2 regions of the Paenibacillus stellifer genome follow, and region 1 is predicted to be linked to the other one. Evidence: predicted binding sites of a transcription regulator. Region 1 holds the regulator's gene; the other holds the start of a gene.
The links. Region 1 encodes Rex, which represses fermentation and respiration genes when NADH is low (regulators of the CRP and FNR family bind a similar motif). Its sites were predicted from a motif close to TTGTGAAATATTTCACAA; they were not measured.

Region 1 (4,493 bases):
CCGCAAATGCTACTATCACCGGGCGAAGCATGAGGCGGGCAATGCGGATGTCGTCATCACGAATCATTCGAAGCTGTTCGCCGACGTGAGGGCCGGACATCAGCTTCTGCCAGCCTATGAATACCTGGTCATCGACGAAGCCCATCAGCTGGAGGAAGTCGCCGGGAAGCATCTGGGCATGAGCATGAAGCATTTCACAGTTTCCCACACGCTGAACCGGCTGTATAAGGACAGCAGGACCGGCCAGCTGCCGGCGCTGCGCCATGTGCTGCAGAGCTCCGGAAGCGAGCAGGCGGCGGAATGGAGCTCGATCATCGACCGGATGTATCCGGACCTTCTGACTATCAAGGAATCGTGGGAACTCCTGAGCGAGAAGCTGTTCACGCTGATCCCGGAGCGCGCCGACGCAGGGGGCGAAGCCGGTCAGCTCGTTCATCGCCTGCTGCCTTCCCGCAAGCCAACAGGCTGGGAGGAGCTTGCCGCGCTGGAGCAGACACTCCACAGCTCTCTGAGCGACGTGATCCGCAAGGGCGAGGGGATGCTCACGGAGATGCGGGAACAGGAGAGCCAGTCCTCTTCGGACAGCCTGGTGACCGATATCGGCGGACTCTTAAAGGATTTGGCCGAAATCCGGGAGCAGGTGCGGTTTTTTATGGGAATGAACGACGAGAATGTAGTATATTGGCTTGAGGCGAACGGAAATTACCGCAACAAATCGCTGCATCTGTATGCCGTGCCGGTAGATGTCAGCGCTCAGCTGAAGGACCTGTTCTTCGACAAGAAAAAAAGCGCGGTGCTCACCTCGGCGACGCTCTCCGTCGACAAGTCGTTCCAGTACATGATCGACAGCCTCGGACTCAACGAAGCCCAGGAGCAGGAACGGCTCAAGACCGTGCAGCTGCCTTCTCCGTTCAAGTACAGGGATCAGGCGCTGCTGGTCATTCCAAGGGACTTCCCGAGCGTGAAGGGGACCGTGGGCGACGCCAAATTCGTCGATATGCTTGTCCAGTCGCTGGCGGAAGCCGCCGTGACGACGCAGGGAAGGATGCTGGTGCTGTTCACGTCCTACAAAATGCTTCGCCAGGTGTATGAGCCGCTCAAGGAAGCTCTTGCAGCCCAGGATATTTCCGTGCTCGGACAGGGCGTGGAGGGCGGCAGCCGGAGCAAGCTTCTGAGAAGGTTTCAGGAGAAAGCTGCTTCCGTCCTGCTGGGAACGAGCAGCTTCTGGGAAGGCGTCGACATACCGGGCGATGCGTTGACCTGCCTGGCGATTGTCAGGCTGCCGTTTCAGCCCCCGAGCCATCCGCTAGCGGAGGCCAAGGCCGAGCTGCTTCAAGCCCAGAAGAAGAATCCGTTCATGAAGCTCTCCGTGCCTCAAGCGGTGATCCGCTTCAAGCAGGGCTTTGGCCGGCTTGTCCGGACCGCGCAGGACAGGGGGATCGTCATCGTATATGATACCAGGGTCATCGAGTCTTATTACGGCAAATACTTCCTGTATTCGCTCCCGGGTCCCAAAATGGAGCATATGACGACCAAACAGATGGTCCCGCGCATCGCAGAATGGCTTCATCAGGACGGTGTATCCTAATAACCTGCGGAAGCTGAGTGACGGATCGTAGTTCTTAGTCGTCCTGAAGTCAGACCGGCTGGTCATGGCTGATATTATTACGATTAACCCTATTTCCGGGAATGTCTTCTGTTCATGTAATTGCAGCAGATCCCGTATATTTAAAGTGTCCCGTCAGGGATGCAAGCGGTCCTTGTCACCCAAAACCCGCCGAAGCTTCGTCTGCCTTCGTCCAATCGCCATTTGAACGGAGGTCCTGAACGAGGTGCAGGTGGCCCTGCGGGCTCTTGACGTAATAGCCTAAGGCTGGACTTTGAGAGGTTTTGGGATGAAAGGCACCGATATCGATTAGGAGGAGAACTCATGAAATCGGACAAAATATCAGAGGCCGTTGTACGCAGGCTGCCTGTATACCTGCGCTTTCTGAACGACCTGCACCGGCGCGAAATCTCCACAGTCTCTTCTCAGGAATTGGGCCAGCGTCTGGATTTGAACCCTGCCCAGATTCGCAAGGATCTTGCCTATTTCGGAGATTTCGGAAGAAAAGGCATCGGTTATGATGTAGCTTATCTGATCGAGAAAATCCGTCATATTCTCAAGCTGGACCAGCCGATCAATGTTGCTCTGGTCGGAGCCGGTAACCTCGGCCACGCGCTGTCCAACTATAACGCCTATTTGAAAGACACGATGAAAATTACGGCTGTCTTCGATTCCTACCCGCCGAAGGTCGGAACCAAAATCAATACGCTGACCGTGCAGCCGATGGAAGAGCTGTCCAAGACCGTACGCGAACAGGGCATCCGGATTGGCATCATTACCGTGCCGGACCAGGAAGCGCAGAATGTGGCCAATATACTGATTGAATCAGGTATCGAAGCCATCCTTAATTTCGCTCCGGTCATCCTGAAGACCCCGCAAGAGGTTCGTGTGCACGCAGCCGATTTTACAACAGATCTGCAGAGCCTTGCCTATTATCTGCATGACGGAAAGGACGAAGAACAGGATGAGCGATAAGTGGATCGTCCGCGGCGGCAAATTTGTCGTGCCCGGAGATGATAAGCCCGCCGTGATTGGCGGAGATATGATCGTGGAGAATGGGGTAATCACATACATAGGAGAAGCATTGAATGCTGTTCCCGAGGGCGTGGAGACATTCGATGGCAGCCGGCTGCTGTTCATGCCCGGCTTGGTCAATACACATGGTCATGCGGCGATGTCGCTGCTTCGCGGTTATGGGGACGACCTCGCACTGCAAATCTGGCTGCAGGAGAAAATGTGGCCAATGGAAGCGAAATTCACCGGAGATGACGTCTACTGGGGAAGCGCGCTGTCCGTACTGGAAATGCTGAAAGGCGGCACGACCACCTTCCTTGATATGTACGATCATATGGACCGGGTGGCCGAGGTGGCGGAGAAATCCGGCATTCGCGCCGTGCTGATGCGCGGCGTCATTGGACTGTGCCCGGAAGAGGTGCAGCGTCAGAAGCTGGCGGAAGCCGTTGCCTTTGCCAAAGATTATCACGGAAGCGCAGGGGGACGGATTACAGCGATGATATCGCCGCACTCCCCGTATACTTGTCCGCCTGATTTCTTCGAGAAATTCGTTCAGGCCGCGCATGATTTGGACCTTCCTCTGCATACCCACATGTCGGAGACCCGCCGTGAAGTGGAGCAGAATGAGGCGGATTTCGGGCTGCGTCCCGTCGCTCATCTGGAGAAGCTCGGCATGTTCACCCGGCCGTCACTGGTGGCGCATGGGGTGCATCTGAATGACGAGGAGATTGAAATTCTGGCCCGTTATCAGGTCGGCGTCTCCCACAATCCGGGAAGCAATCTGAAACTGGCGAGTGGAGTCGCGCGGGTTCCCGAGCTCCTTAAGGCGGGCGTTACGGTTTCCTTGGGAACGGACGGTCCAGCGAGCAACAATAATCTGGATATGTTCGAGGAAATGCGTCTGGCTGCCTTGATTCATAAAGGGGTCTCCGGCGATCCGACGGCTGTGCCTGCGAGTGAAGCTCTGCGTATGGCTACAGAGTATGGAGCGAAGTCTATCTTCCTGGATCAGATAGGCAAGCTTGCGCCCGGAATGAAGGCGGATTTTATCGCCCTGGATATTGACCAGCCGCATCTGCTGCCGCATACGGATCTGGTATCACATGCCGTATACTCGGCAAGCGCCAAGGACGTCGAGCATGTATGGGTAGATGGCAAGCAGGTTGTGAAGCACGGCCTCTGCCTGACGCTGGATGAGGAAGAAGTCCGCCGCAAGGCGCAGGAAGCATTTGAGGGACTGCTCAAAAGGTAGCCTGTGCTTGTCTATGCCTGTCTGGTAACGACGGGAACCTAAACCTCACAGAAGGAGAACAGCAAGTTGAGAACTAGGAGAAAATGGATTCTGTACGGGATCTTTCTGGCCGTGCTCTTTCTGTTCGCCCTCTATCAATTCTTCGCCTACGTACTGAGGGATCAATGGAATGAGCGTAGCGCGGCCGAAGCTGCCGCAGACAGCGCAGCGGGGCTGACAGAGATTGATAGTGTCCGGAAATCGGTGTGGGACGCGAACTCCATCTACTGGGTCGTCAGCGGCAAGAATGCATCCGGAACGGATATGATGGTCTGGGTGCGTTTCACAGAGGATGGCAAGCCGGCCGGCGGACAGAACGGCGTATACGCCCAGGAGGTCTCCAAAGGCGTCTCCGAGAAGAAGATGAGGCAGCTGATCGAGTCCTCAATTCCCGGCGTTCAAATCAAACGTCTGCTTGCCGGCGCGTATAACGGAGAGTATGTCTGGCAGCTTTTTTGCAAAGAGAATGACAAGTATTATTACCGGTTCTATCGGTTCTCGGACGGACAGCAGATTGGTGAAGGCTACTCCTTGCCCAGTCGTTGACCATTACTCTGCTCAAATTAAAACCTTCAAGCCGCT
Region 2 (4,493 bases), 230 kb from region 1:
GCAAAGCGTGGAGAACATTGTTGAAGCGGCGGTAGCCAAACGGGATAAAATGAATGAGAGCCTGCCAAGGTACGCCTTGGCGGCGCTGCTGGCGGGTGCGTACGTCGGTATTGGCATCATCTTGATATTTACCCTGGGTGCGCCTCTGGCGGCGGCCAAGTCTCCATTCCAGCCTCTGATTATGGGATCGACGTTCGGAATCGCGCTGACGCTTGTCATCTTTGCCGGCTCCGAGCTGTTCACAGGCAATAATATGTTCTTTACCGTCAGCACCCTGGCAGGCAGAACGAGTGTGTGGGATACCGTCAAGAACTGGATCGTTGTCTTTATCGGGAATCTGGCTGGCGCTCTGCTGCTCGCCTGGCTTATCCAGGGAACGGGACTGTTCAAGGCTGCCGCACCGGATCATCTTATCTTCGCCTCCGCGGCCAAGAAGATGGGTCTGCCGTTCTCCCAGCTCTTCTTCCGGGGAATTCTGTGTAACTGGCTCGTCTGTCTGGCGATCTGGATGTCCTCCCGCGCCAAGAGTGAAGGGGCGAAGCTTGTGCTGATCTGGTGGTGTCTGCTCGCATTTATCGCCAGCGGCTACGAGCACAGTGTTGCCAACATGACGCTGCTGAGCGTTGCCCTGCTGCTGCCGAACCATCCGGAGACCGTAACGCTGGCCGGCTGGCTTCATAACATGATCCCCGTCACGCTTGGCAACATCGTCGGAGGCGGTGTGTTCGTAGGAATGGCCTACTGGCTGATTTCCCCGGTTCGCCGAGGCTCTTCCGGTCAAGCAAAGTAGAAGATTTGCACGCACTGTACCATAGGTAGCTTAAGGTCGCTGCTCGTCCCTTTTGGGGTCTGCGGCGGCCTTTTTTGATTGCACTTGGAAAGTCTTTATCGCATAAAAAAAGCGCCCTGCGAGGGCGCTTCTCGGCTACCTGGACCCGAGCCGAAAAAAACGAACGTGTATGTTTCACTGAGGTGTAAAGAGGGTAATCACTAGTCGGCAGATGATTAGTCCGTCTACAACATGAAGTCCATGACGTTCAAGCGTGAAGACTTATTAGATGCGGCAGATCTCGTTAGGGCAAAGCTCGCAGTGGCAAATATCCTGAAGCATCTCAAGATCCTTAATAACGATCATGCCGTTCTCATACTCGACGGCGTCCTTTTTGCGGAGATCGCTAAGCATCCGGTTAACGCTCTCGCGCGTCGCGCCGATCATGTTGGATAAGTCGGTATGCGTGATTTTTTTGTTAATCAGAATTGTGTCGCCGTTCTTCTCGCCATAGGTGTTGCTAAGCCGGATAAGCGTGGAGCATAGAGCGCCCGGTTTGCCGTACATCATCAGGTCGCGGAACTTGGTCTGGGTAAGCCGGTGGTGAATGCCCATCCACTTCATGAAGTCGATCGCGAAATCGCAGTGCTGGCAGATCAGAATCTCCAGATCCTTATGCTCGATAACGCCGACTTCGCTTTCTTCGATGACTTCGGCGGTGAAGCTGTGCTTCGTGCTGAAGAAAGGATCCGCTTGGCCGACCATATCACCCGCTTGATACATATAGAGGATGAGTTCCTTGCCTTCGTCCGTGGATTTGGTGAGCTTGACGCGTCCCCGTTTCAGATAGAACAGCTTATCCGAATAATCCCCTTCCCAGAACAAATGCGATCCCTCAGGGACCAGACGATCTTTCATTGTCACGAGCAGTCGGTTGAAGTTTTGTTCAGAGAAACAGTTCGTATTGCCATGGGCCTCGATAACATTCGTATGCTCATTCATAATCGATATCCCCTTTATTCCCTCAGTTTTTCAATAAATTTTAAATTAATTATACAATGAATTCCTGACTTTGCGTTGAAAAAAACTCGAAAAATAGTGTCTAAATTTCAACATTGTGATTAATTTCACTCAAAAAGCCGGAATTTCAGTGCCATATTTAATAGGTTTTCGCAATATGCGGGTAAACGACAACTCCGAAGGAGTTTTTTTTACTATAAATGATGGAAATGACTTAGGCAACTAGAAAGTGATAGAGAAGTTGTTACATGAGAGGATGCTGCCGCATTATGCAGACTGATACAACGCGCTTTCACAACGGAGAAGACCAAGGGGATACATAATGAAGGAAAGGGATTCTAACGAGTAATCAGATCGGAGAAGCCCGCTGCGGTTTATTTTTGCGTATTGCGTATATTATATGAAACTACTTTTTAATAAAAACTTTTGAATATTTAAAAATAGGAATAACAGCTTACCGGGCTAAATTTCAAGAACCATATTGTGGAATTTCAGTCAATGCGAAAAAAAGATTCGCGCACGGCAGCGGGCTTGTGTACTGGGAAAGCATTGCCGTAGGGCTAATGACACCATGGAAAAATACCCGAAATGTAAGCGCTTTGAAAACTGATCAAAAAAAATTTATACTTTGTGAAAGATTTCACTATACAAGACGTACATGATATGTTATGATCAATGTGTAGAGAGGAAACACCACAAATTGACAGGAGGACGAGGGAAATGGCAGTTAAGAATGAAGTCGCCGCCCAGGTACAGCAACCAACCGCTGAAGAGTACATTCAGACTTTGGTGGATAAAGCAAAGAAGGCTCAAGAAGCTTTCATGGCTCTTGATCAAGAGCAAGTGAACAACATTGTGCACGCTATGGCGCTTGCCGGTCTCGACAAGCACATGTACCTGGCAAAACTGGCTGTTGAAGAAACAGGCCGCGGCGTTTACGAAGACAAAATCACGAAGAATATTTTCTCCACTGAATATATCTGGCACGGAATCAAATACGACAAGACAGTAGGGGTTATTGAAGACAACTCTTACGACAGCTTCCAGAAGATCGCCGAACCGGTCGGCATTGTAATGGGTATCACACCGGTAACCAACCCAACATCCACCACGATGTTCAAAGCGTTGATTTCCATTAAGACACGTAATCCTATTATATTCGGTTTCCACCCGTCGGCGCAAGCTTGTAGTGCCGCGGCGGCAAAAATCCTGCATGATGCAGCGGTAAAAGCCGGCGCTCCTGAGAACTGCATCCAATGGATCGAACAGCCGACGATGGACAAAACCAACGCCCTGATGAACAATCCGGACGTGGCTCTGATCCTGGCAACAGGCGGTGCTGCAATGGTTAAAGCGGCATACAGCTGCGGCAAACCGGCTCTCGGCGTAGGCCCTGGTAACGTTCCTGCCTTCATCGAGAAGAGCGCGGACATCGACCAAGCAGTTACCGACATCATCCTTTCCAAAACTTTCGACAACGGCATGATCTGCGCATCCGAGCAGGCTGTTATTATTGAAGAAGCCATCTTCGACCAAGTGAAGAAGAAGATGATCGCGAATGGCTGCTACTTCGTTAATAAAGAAGAAGCTGCCAAGCTGACCAACGGCGCTATGAACGTTGAGAAATGCGCAGTTAACCCGGCAATCGTAGGTCAATCCGCTACGAAGATCGCCGAAATGTGCGGAATCCAAGTACCGGCAGGAACCAAGATTCTGGTCGCCGAACTGGAAGGCGTAGGTACGAAGTACCCGCTGTCCGCTGAGAAACTGAGCCCGGTTCTGGCTTGCTACAAAGTTAAGAACGCTGATCAGGGTATCGAGCGCGCTGCTCAAATCGTTGAATTCGGAGGCATGGGCCACAGTTCGGCTATCCACTCGAACAACGAAGAAGTTATCATGAAGTTCTCCAACCGTCTGCAGACCGGACGTATTCTCGTCAATTCGCCTTCCACGCATGGCGCTATCGGCGACATTTACAACACGAACATCCCTTCGCTGACTCTGGGCTGCGGATCCTACGGCCGCAACTCGGTATCGCAGAACGTTACCGCAATCAACTTGATCAACGTGAAAAGGGTGAATCGTCGTACCGTGAACATGCAATGGTTTAAAGTACCGGATAAGATTTACTTCGAAAAAGGCGCTACTCAATACCTGGCCAAAATGCCTGACATCACTCGCGTTGCAATTATTACCGACCCGATGATGGTTAAACTGGGCTATGTGGAAAGAGTTGAGCACTACCTGCGTCAACGTCAGACTCCTGTAGCCATTGAAGTGTTCTCGGAAGTTGAACCGGATCCGTCGACAACTACAGTTGAAAAAGGTACCGCTATGATGAACAGATTCCAACCGGACTGCATCATCGCACTGGGCGGCGGTTCCCCAATGGATGCTGCGAAAGGCATGTGGCTGTTCTACGAACATCCGGATGCAGACTTCCAAGGCCTGAAACAGAAATTCATGGATATCCGCAAGCGCGTATACAAATTCCCTAAACTGGGCAACAAAGCGAAATTCGTTGCTATCCCGACCACTTCGGGTACTGGTTCGGAAGTTACTTCCTTCGCGGTTATCACTGACAAAACAACTGGCAACAACACGAAATACCCGCTGGCCGATTATGAGCTGACTCCAGACGTAGCCATCATCGATCCGGAATTCGTATACAGCCTGCCGAAGACTGCCGTAGCTGATACCGGTA

Region 2: adhE (bifunctional acetaldehyde-CoA/alcohol dehydrogenase) is a predicted target of Rex. The motif match lies at 2,418-2,435, and genes of this name have one in related genera.

Annotation. Positions count from the first base shown of each region.
Region 1 is NZ_CP009286.1:3,595,795-3,600,287, reverse strand. It holds gene dinG (ATP-dependent DNA helicase DinG) at 1-1,588, shown strand, start outside; gene PSTEL_RS16610 (redox-sensing transcriptional repressor Rex) at 1,931-2,581, shown strand; gene PSTEL_RS16605 (amidohydrolase) at 2,571-3,872, shown strand; gene PSTEL_RS16600 (cell wall elongation regulator TseB-like domain-containing protein) at 3,939-4,457, shown strand.
Region 2 is NZ_CP009286.1:3,821,492-3,825,984, reverse strand. It holds gene PSTEL_RS17700 (formate/nitrite transporter family protein) at 1-790, shown strand, start outside; gene PSTEL_RS17695 (Crp/Fnr family transcriptional regulator) at 1,055-1,771, opposite strand; gene adhE (bifunctional acetaldehyde-CoA/alcohol dehydrogenase) at 2,510-4,493, shown strand, end outside.